Regions from separate parts of the Cereibacter sp. Soil_C_27 genome, predicted to be linked through region 2. Evidence: riboswitches for the same ligand, from Rfam matches in the RefSeq annotation. Region 2 holds a riboswitch; the other holds the start of a gene.

Region 1 (4,508 bases), 600 kb from region 2:
GAGTATTCGCTCTGGTGGCGCGAGCCGGAGGCGGAGATCCTGCCGGTGCTGGAAGAACTCGGCATCGGCTTCGTGCCCTTCAGCCCCTTGGGCCGCGGCTTCCTCACCGGGGCAATCGATGCCGCGACGCCCATCGCGCCCGGCGACTTCCGCGCCAAGCTGCCGCGGTTCTCGGAAGAGATGCGGCGGGCCAACCAGCGGCTGGTCGATCTTCTGGGCGAGATCGCCGGGCGGCTCGGGGCGACGCGGGCGCAGATCGCGCTGGCCTGGCTTCTGGCGCAGAAGCCCTGGATCGTGCCAATCCCCGGCACCACCAAGCTGCACCGTCTGGAGGAGAACCTCGGTGGGGCGGAGCTGCAGCTTTCGCCGCAGGAGCTGGGCGAGATCGGCGGTGTGCTGACGCAGATCGAGGTGCAGGGCGACCGTTATCCCGCCGAGATGATGGCCCAGATCGACCGCTGACGCGCAGGCCCGCCGCGGCCAGCCCCCTTGCGGGACGGGGCCGCGGCGGTCCATAGCAGGGCTGCCCAATCCGGACCCGCCCGATGACCCTCCCGAAGCGCCTCTCCGATCTCTGGCTCGCGCCGCACCGGCCGCTGTTCTTGGCGGCGGGGCTCTGGTCGGTGATCGCGCTTGTCTGGTGGCAATGGGGCGCGGTGCTCGGCCTGCCGTCGCCCGGCCTCGGCACGCCGGTGCACTGGCATGCGCATGAGATGCTGGCGGGCTTCGGCGGCGCCTCGATGGCGGCCTATTTCCTCACCGCCGTCACTGGCTGGACCGGGCGGCCCCCGGTAACGGGGCGGTTGCTGCAGGCCGTCGTCGCGCTCTGGTGTCTGGAGCGGCTGGCGATGGTCTGGGGCGACAGCCTGCCGCTGCCGCTGCTGGTGCTGCCCGGGATCGGCTATTTCGGGCTGGTGGCAGGGCTGCTCTACCACGACATCCTCGGCGCACGGGTCTGGGGCAAGCTCGGCTTTCCCTCGGCGGTCGTGGCGCTGGGGCTGGCGGATCTGCTCTTCGTGCTGGGGGCGCGCGACGGCACGCTGCCCTTCGACATGCAGGCGCTGACCCGCGCGCTCTGGATGTTCTTCGCCATCAAGGTTTCGGTGATCGGCGGCAAGATGCTGCCCGCCTTCACCGGCAACTGGCTCAAGCTGACCGGCAGGGGCCGCATGCCCCGGCAGAACCCGCTGGCCGACCGGCTGGGGCTCTTGCTGCTTTTCGCCGCCCTCGGCCTGACGCTCGCCGGGGTCGAGCGGGCCAGCGCCGTCGCGCTGATGCTGGCGGCGCTTGCCCAGCTCTGGCGCTTCGCCGGCTGGGCCAGCCTCACCGCGCTCGGCAACCCGCTGCTGGCGATGCTGCACCTGACCTTCCTCTGGCTGCCCGTCGGGCTGATGCTGGTCGGTCTCGCCCGGCTCTCCCCCGAGATCCTGCGCGAGGCCGATGCGGTGCATGCGCTGACCATGGGCGCGATGGGCGGGATGATCCTGTCGATCGCCGCCCGGGCGGCGGCGCGGCGTGACGGGCCGGCGCTGCGGGCCGGGCCGCCGTTGATCCTCGGCTACGCGCTAATCTGGCTCGCCACGGGCGCGCGGCTGGCGGTCGATGCGCTGCCCGACCACTACCCCGGGCTGATCGCCGGGGCGGCGACGCTCTGGACCCTCGGCTGGGCGCTGTTCCTGCTGGCCTTCCTGCCCACGGCGCTCGGGCCCGTCCTGCGTCCGATCTTCAGCGGGCCGAAGGCCTAGAACTCCACCCCGGCCTGCGCCTTGATGCCCGACCGGAACGGGTGCTTGACCAGCGTCATCTCGGTCACCAGATCCGCCGCCTCGATCAGCGTCTCGGCGGCGTTGCGGCCGGTCAGAACGACATGCGTCAGATGTGGCTTTTCGTCGCGCAGGAAGGCCAGCACCTCCTCCAGATCGAGATAGCCGTAGCGCAGCGCGATGTTGATCTCGTCCAGCAGCACCAGCCGGATCGACGGATCGCGGATCAGCTCCTTGGCCTTCTCCCAGCCCGCGCGGGCGGCGGCGATGTCGCGCGCCTTGTCCTGCGTCTCCCAAGTGAACCCTTCGCCCATGGCGTGAAACTGGCAGAGATCGGCGAAGTTTTCCGTGAGAAGCCGCCGCTCGCCCGTGTCCCAGGCCCCCTTGATGAACTGCACCACGGCGCAGGGCATGCCATGGGCAATGCAGCGCAGGATCATGCCGAAGCCGGAGGACGACTTGCCCTTGCCCGCCCCGGTGTGGACGATCACCAGACCCTTCTCGCCGCTCTTGCCCTCCATCATCCGGTCGCGGGCGGCCTTCTTCTTGGCCATCTTGCCGGCGTGGCGGTCGAGTTCGGCCTGTTCCGTGCTGTCGCTCATGCGGTGCTGCTCCTTGACATCGGGGAGGCTCCTGCGTCACATGCCCCCGTGTTGGTTCCTGTTTATGACAGGCGAAGAGGGAATGCGACAGGGCTTCGGCCCGAGGCGCAGCCGCCCCCGCGACCGTGACCGGAAAGGCCGCCCGAGGCCACTGACCGCAAGGTCGGGAAGGCGGGCGTCCGTTGGGTGAAGACCCAGGATCCGCAAGCCGGGAGACCTGCCAGCACAGAGACTTAACGGGCGGACGGGGTGTTCCGCGACCGGTGTGATGACGCGCCCGGCCCGCCCAGTCGTGTCTTCCATTGGCCCGGACCCCCCATGCCTTACGCAAAGGACCGGGGATGGCCGTCACGCTTCACGTCTGCACCACATGCCGTGCGGGAGAGCCCGTGCCCGAGGGCGCGCTGCCGCCCGGCGCACGGCTGCACGAGGCACTCTGCGCGGGCGAGGCGCCCGAGGGCGTGACCATCCGCCCGGTCGAATGCCTCTCCGCCTGCTCGCAGGGCTGCGCCGTGGCGCTCAGCGCGCCGGGCCGCTGGACCTATGTCTATGGCCGGCTGAACCCCGAGACCGACGCGCCCGCCATCCTTGCCGGGGCCGGCGCCTATGCCGGGGCCGCCGACGGCATCGTGCCCTGGCGCGAGCGACCCGAGATCTTCCGCAAACAATCCCTTGCCCGCATCCCGCCGCTGGAGGCCCCATGACCGCGCTCACCAAGATCCCCGTCACCGTCATCACCGGCTTTCTCGGCGCGGGAAAGACCACGCTGATCCGGCACCTGATGGCCAATCCGCAAGGCAAACGGCTGGCGATCCTCGTCAACGAGTTCGGCACTGTCGGGGTAGACGGCGACATCCTGAAAAGCTGCGCCGACGAGTCCTGCCCGGTGGAGAACATCGTCGAGCTGGCCAATGGCTGCATCTGCTGCACCGTGGCCGATGATTTCATCCCGACGATCGAGGCGCTGATGGCCCTGCCGCAGCGCCCCGACCACATCCTGATCGAGACCTCGGGCCTCGCCCTGCCGAAGCCCTTGCTGAAGGCCTTCGATTGGCCGGCGATCCGGTCGCGCATCACCGTCGACGGGGTGATCGCCGTGGCCGATGCCGAGGCCGTGGCGGCTGGCCGCTTCGCCCCCGATGTTGCGGCGGTCGAGGCGCAGCGCGCGGCGGATGACAGTCTCGACCACGAGACCCCGCTTTCGGAGGTCTTCGAGGACCAGATCTGCTGCGCCGACATCATCCTTCTGTCCAAGGCCGATCTGGCGGGCGACGCCGGGCTGGCCGAGGCGCGGGCGCTGATCGCCGCCGAAACCCCGCGCGAGGTGCCGATGCTGGCGATGACCGACGGGGTGATCGACCCGCGGGTGATCCTCGGGCTCGGCGCGGCGGCGGAGGACGATCTGGCGGCGCGGCCCTCGCATCATGACGGCGCCGACGATCACGAGCATGACGATTTCGACTCGGTGGTGATCGCGCTGCCGGAACTGACCGACCCCGAGGTGCTGAGCGCCGCCATCGTCCGTCTGGCGCGCGAGCAGCATATCCTGCGGGTGAAGGGCCATGTCGCCGTGACCGGCAAGCCGATGCGGCTTCTGGTGCAGGCGGTGGGCGAGCGGGTGCGGATGCAGTTTGACCGGCCCTGGGGCGCGGAGCCGCGCCAGTCGCGCCTCGTGGTCATCGCCGAGCATCACCACATCGACGAAGCCGCGATCAGCGCCGTTCTGGGGGCCTGACGGGTGCATCTGGTCTTCCGCGAAAGCCATGGTCTGGAAGAGGCGGAGACGCCCTTCGATCCGGGGCAGGACCCGGCGGATCTGGTCGTGCTGTCCTTCTCCGACAGCGACCTCGGGGCTTTCTCGGCGGGCTGGCACCGGGCGAAGGGCGCGCTGCCCTCGCTCCGGCTCGCCAATCTGGTGGCGCTGCGTCATCCCCTCTCGGTCGACACCTATGCCGAGCGCACGCTGGGCGGCGCCAAGGCCGTGCTGGTGCGGGTGATCGGCGGCGAGGATTACTGGGCCTATGGGCTCGCCACCCTGCAGGATCTGGCGCGGCGGCAGGGTATCGCACTTGCCGTGCTGCCGGCCGACGGGCGCGAGGATGCGCGGCTCGACCGGCTCTCCACCCTGCCGGTCTCGACCCTG
Region 2 (4,508 bases):
GAAGAACTCGCCCTTGCGGATCTGGACCGAGACGTCATCGAGTGCGCGGACGGCGACATCGCCCTGACCGAAGGCCTTGATTGCATTGCGAGCTTCGACGGCTATGGCTTCGGTCACTGATTTCCCCGCTGTCGTTTCGCCAAGGTTAAGCAGGCCCTCCGGCCTCTGGCAACCCTCACGCGGGTCTGAGAGGCAGGGGGGCGGGGCGGCGGTGGCTCCAGGGGGCAGCGCGCTCGATTTCTGCGCAGAGCGCGATCAGGAGTTCGTCCTCGCCGAAGCGGGTGGCCAGATGGATGCCGATGGGCAGACCGCCCGCCGACATGCCCAAGGGCAGCGAGGCGGCGGGCTGGCCCGAGGCGTTGAACACGGCGCAGAAGGGCGAATAGGCGAAGATGCCCTCGGGGCCGGTGCGGAAGGCGACGTAATCCTCGGTGTCATGCGAGAAGCGCCCGACCCGGGCGGGGGGCTCGGCGAGGGTGGCCGAGAGCAGGATGTCGGGGCCGCGCTGCGGATCGAAGAAGCGGGCCATCTGCCGCCCGAAGGCATGGATCTCGCCCACCGCCTCGAGGTAGCGCTCGCCCGAGATCTCGGCGGCGCGGGCCATGGCGCCGCGGCCCACGCCCTCCACCTCGCCGGGGGCGAGGTCGCGGCCCTTCAGCGCCTTGCGGATGCCGAGCGCCGTGCCGCAGGCGACGATGTCGGTCCAGGCGGCCATCATCGTCGCCACATCGGCATGGGGCCGCATCGGTTCGACCACATGGCCGAGGCTTTCGAGCAGCGCCCCGGTCTCGAGCACCGCGTCGCGCACCTCGGGATGGATCGGCGCGCCGCTGAAGGTGGTATCGCAAAGCGCCACGCGCAGCCGGGTCGGCGGGCGCGAGATGGCATCGGCATGGCTGCGGAGGAGCGGCGGGGCGCAGTAGGGCGCGCCGGGGTCGGCGCCGGCGCAGGCGTCGAGCATGGCGGCGGTGTCGCGCACCGAATGGGTGAGGAAGCCGTCGATCGCCATGCCGGCCCAGCCCTCGCCGGAGTAGGGGCCGTCGGGCAGGCGGGCGCGGGTCGGCTTGAAGCCGAAGAGGCCGCAGGAGGAGGCGGGGATGCGCACCGAGCCGCCGCCGTCGGAGCCATGCGCCATGGCGACGATGCCCGCGGCGACCGCGGCGCCCGATCCGCCGGAGGAGCCGCCGGAGGTGTGGTCGGGGTTCCACGGGTTGCGGGTCGGCCCGCCATAGACCGCCGCCTCGGTCGCGGCGCCGATGCCGCCCTCGGGCGAGGTGGTGCGGCCGAAGGTGACGACGCCGGTGGCGCGCATCCGCTCGAAGATCGCGGAATCCTGCGCATAGCGGGTGTTGGCCAGCAGCCGCGAGCCGTTGTGCGAGGGGAAATCCACCGCCTCGCAGCCGAGATCCTTCAGGAGGAAGGGCACGCCGGTGAAGGGGCCCGCGGGCAGGCCCGCGGCGATGGCGCGGCGGGCGACGTCTTCCTGCAGCAGGACGACGGCGTTCAGCATCGGGTTCAGCTCTTCCACCGATTGCAGGGCGGCGTCGAGCAATTCGTCGGGCGTCACGTCGCGCCGGGCGACGAGGGCGGCGAGATCGGTCGCATCCTCTGCGCCAAAAGTCCGAAACATGCGATTCCCTTCCGCCTTCCTGCCAGTCGAGCGGGCATGCTGCGGCGGGGGGCGGGGCAGGTCCACCCGGATTCGCCGCCCCATGTGCCTTTTACGACGCCTTTCGTCGCAGAAGCTGGCCGAAGGCGGGGCTTGACAGGCCGGAGCGTTAACCTAATGAGGACGTGCTTCGGTTCCGGCTGACCCCGGATGAAAAGGGAACGCGGTGCGGCCATCCGGCCCATCCCGCGGCTGCCCCCGCAACTGTGAGCGGCGAGCGACGGTCGACTGTGCCACTGGGATCTCCCCCGGGAAGGCCGACCCGAGCGAAGACCCGCGAGTCAGGAGACCTGCCGCAGCGATCACCCTTTCCGGGGCGCGGGGCGCGTTCCGGAGGCGGTCTTCCCGCTTCAGGTGACGAACCGCCGGCAAGGGCTGTCCCTCCGCCGGCACTGTCGCAAAGCTGCCCCGCCGCCTTTCCGGGCCGCGCGGGGAAAAAGGGAGTGAACCATGAAATACGCAGGCGTCTCGCTGCTGGCCCTGATCGCCGCCACCCCGCTGCCGGGTCTGGCGCAGGTGATCCAGCTGGAGGAGATAGTGGTGACGGCCGGTCTGGAAGAGACCGAGGCGAGCCGGACGGGGGCGAGCGTCAGCCTTCTGACCGAGGAAGATCTGCAGGCGAACGAAATCTCGCTGGCGGACAGCCTCGCGCGGCTGCCGGGCCTGTCCTTATCGCGCAATGGCGGGCTGGGGGCGACGAGCAAGCTGCGTATCCGTGGCCTCGGGTCGGAATATGCCGCGGTGCGCATCGACGGGCTGGACGTGGCCGACCCCTCCGCCACCCAGACGGCCTTCGACTTCGGCGGGCTGGCCACGGGCGGCCTGTCGCGCGTGGAGGTGCTGCGCGGGTCGCAATCGGCGCTCTACGGCTCCGAGGCCGTGGCGGGCGTGATCGACATTCGCAGCTTCCGCCCGACCGATCCGGGGGTAAGCGGTGCGGCCTCTGTCGAGACGGGGAGCAATGATACCTGGTCGGGCAACCTGTCGAGCGGGCTGCTGACCGACCGCGCGGAACTGGCTTTTACGGTGACGCGGACGATCACCGACGGCATTTCCTCGGCGGCCTCGGGCAGCGAGCGCGACAGTTTCGCCAGCACCTTCGCGACGCTCTACGGCGCCTTCGATCTGACGGACACGCTCCGCGTCGGTGCAAGCGCGCTGTCTGCCGACACGGTGCTCGACTTCGACGGCTTCGGCGCGATCGGGCCGGCAGATTCGTTCGACACGACCCGCGGCAGCCTGCGCGGCGGGAGGGTCTTTGCCGAGTTCAGCACGGGGGCGGTGGATCACAGCTTCTCGCTGTTCCAGACCACGACGAAGCGCGAGACGCCGGTGCAAGAGGTCTGGGACATCGGCTATTACGAGGGCACGCAGACCGGGATCGCCTATCTGGGCGGCGCCGATCTGACCGAGCAGATCCGGCTGGCCTTCGGTGCGGAGCGGACCAAGGAGGAGCTGATCGCCGGGGCGGGCATGCCGGGCAGCAACGAAACGGACGCGCTGTTCGGCGAGCTGCGCTATGCGGCGACGCCCGATGTGGACGTGTCGCTGGCGCTGCGGCATGACGAGCCAAGCGACTTCGACGGCAAAACCACGGGCCGGCTGGCGGCAGCCTGGCGGATTGCCGACGCGACCATCCTGCGCGGCGCAGCGGGGACCGGATTCCGGCTGCCCTCGACCTACGAACGCTTCGGCGGCTATGCATCGGAAGACCTGCAGCCGGAGACGAGCCGCAGCTACGAGCTGGGGGTAGAGCGGCTGTTCGGCGACGCCGGCAGTCTGGAGGTGACGCTGTTCGACACGACGATCACCGACCGGATCGGCTTCGACTTCGCCGAAACGAGCTGCGGGTCGGGCTTCGGCTGCTATGCGCAGGTCGATGGCGACACGCGCAGCCGCGGGGTGGAGCTGTCGGGGCGGATGACGATCGCCGAAGGCTGGGAGTTGTTCGGCAACTATACCTATACCGACGCCAAGACGACCGATCTGGGCGTCGAGACCCGGAGCGTACGGGTGCCGCGGCACGATCTGGTGCTGGGCGTGGACGGGCGGCTGGCCGACGGGCTGATCGGCTCGCTGACCGTGCAGCATGTGTCGGACGTGATGGACACCGCCGCGGTTTTCGGCAACCCGGACGAGCCGCTCGACGACTACACGCTGACGAATGCCTCGGTGACCTACGCGGTCTCCGACAGCGCGGATGCCTATCTGCGGGTCGAGAACCTGTTCGACGAGGAGTATCAGACGGTGAGGGGCTATGGACAACCGGGCCGGTCGATCTTTGCAGGGCTGCGTGCGCGGTTCTGACAGACGGGACGCGCGTCGCGTCGCCGGGGCGCTGTGCGTCGCGGTGGCGCTTGCGCTGGGTGCGGGCGGCGCGCGGGCCGGGGCGCCGGAAAGGGTCGTCTCGATCAATCTCTGCACCGATCAGCTGGCGATGATGCTGGCGGCGCCGGGGCAGCTGGTGTCGGTCTCGGCGCTGGCGGTGGAGCCGCAGTCGTCGTCGATGGTGGAGGAGGCGCGGGGCTTTCCGCAGAACTTCGGGCAGGCGGAGCAGGTGTTTCTGCTGCGGCCCGATCTGGTGCTGGCCGGCACCTTCACGGCGCGGGCGACGGTGGATCTGCTGCGCAGGCTGGGGGTGACGGTGGTGGAACTGCCGCCGGCCGACAGTCTCGACGACGTGGCCGCGCATCTGCGGCTGGTGGGCGCGGCGATGGGCCGGGAGGCGGAGGCCGAGCGGCTGGTGGCGCGCTACGAGGCCGATCTCGCGCGGTTGCGGGTGAGCGCCGAGCCTGCGCCTGCGGCGATGTATTACCCGAACGGCTATACCACGGGGGCG

What was found. A riboswitch is a leader RNA that binds a small molecule or an ion and turns the genes downstream of it on or off. The one in region 2 is predicted to bind cobalamin.
Region 1: it holds a riboswitch for cobalamin, as region 2 does, so the genes downstream of both, AC3A5Z_RS01800 (DUF1636 family protein) here and AC3A5Z_RS04795 (TonB-dependent receptor plug domain-containing protein) in region 2, are expected to answer to the same signal.

Annotation. Positions count from the first base shown of each region.
Region 1 is NZ_JBDGJD010000001.1:362,297-366,804, forward strand. It holds gene AC3A5Z_RS01785 (aldo/keto reductase) at 1-462, shown strand, start outside; gene AC3A5Z_RS01790 (NnrS family protein) at 546-1,745, shown strand; gene cobO (cob(I)yrinic acid a,c-diamide adenosyltransferase) at 1,742-2,365, opposite strand; cobalamin riboswitch at 2,401-2,604, shown strand; gene AC3A5Z_RS01800 (DUF1636 family protein) at 2,707-3,069, shown strand; gene cobW (cobalamin biosynthesis protein CobW) at 3,066-4,100, shown strand; gene cobN (cobaltochelatase subunit CobN) at 4,104-4,508, shown strand, end outside.
Region 2 is NZ_JBDGJD010000001.1:959,376-963,883, forward strand. It holds gene AC3A5Z_RS04785 (ABC transporter ATP-binding protein) at 1-117, opposite strand, end outside; gene AC3A5Z_RS04790 (amidase) at 176-1,630, opposite strand; cobalamin riboswitch at 1,784-1,981, shown strand; gene AC3A5Z_RS04795 (TonB-dependent receptor plug domain-containing protein) at 2,120-3,976, shown strand; gene AC3A5Z_RS04800 (ABC transporter substrate-binding protein) at 3,927-4,508, shown strand, end outside.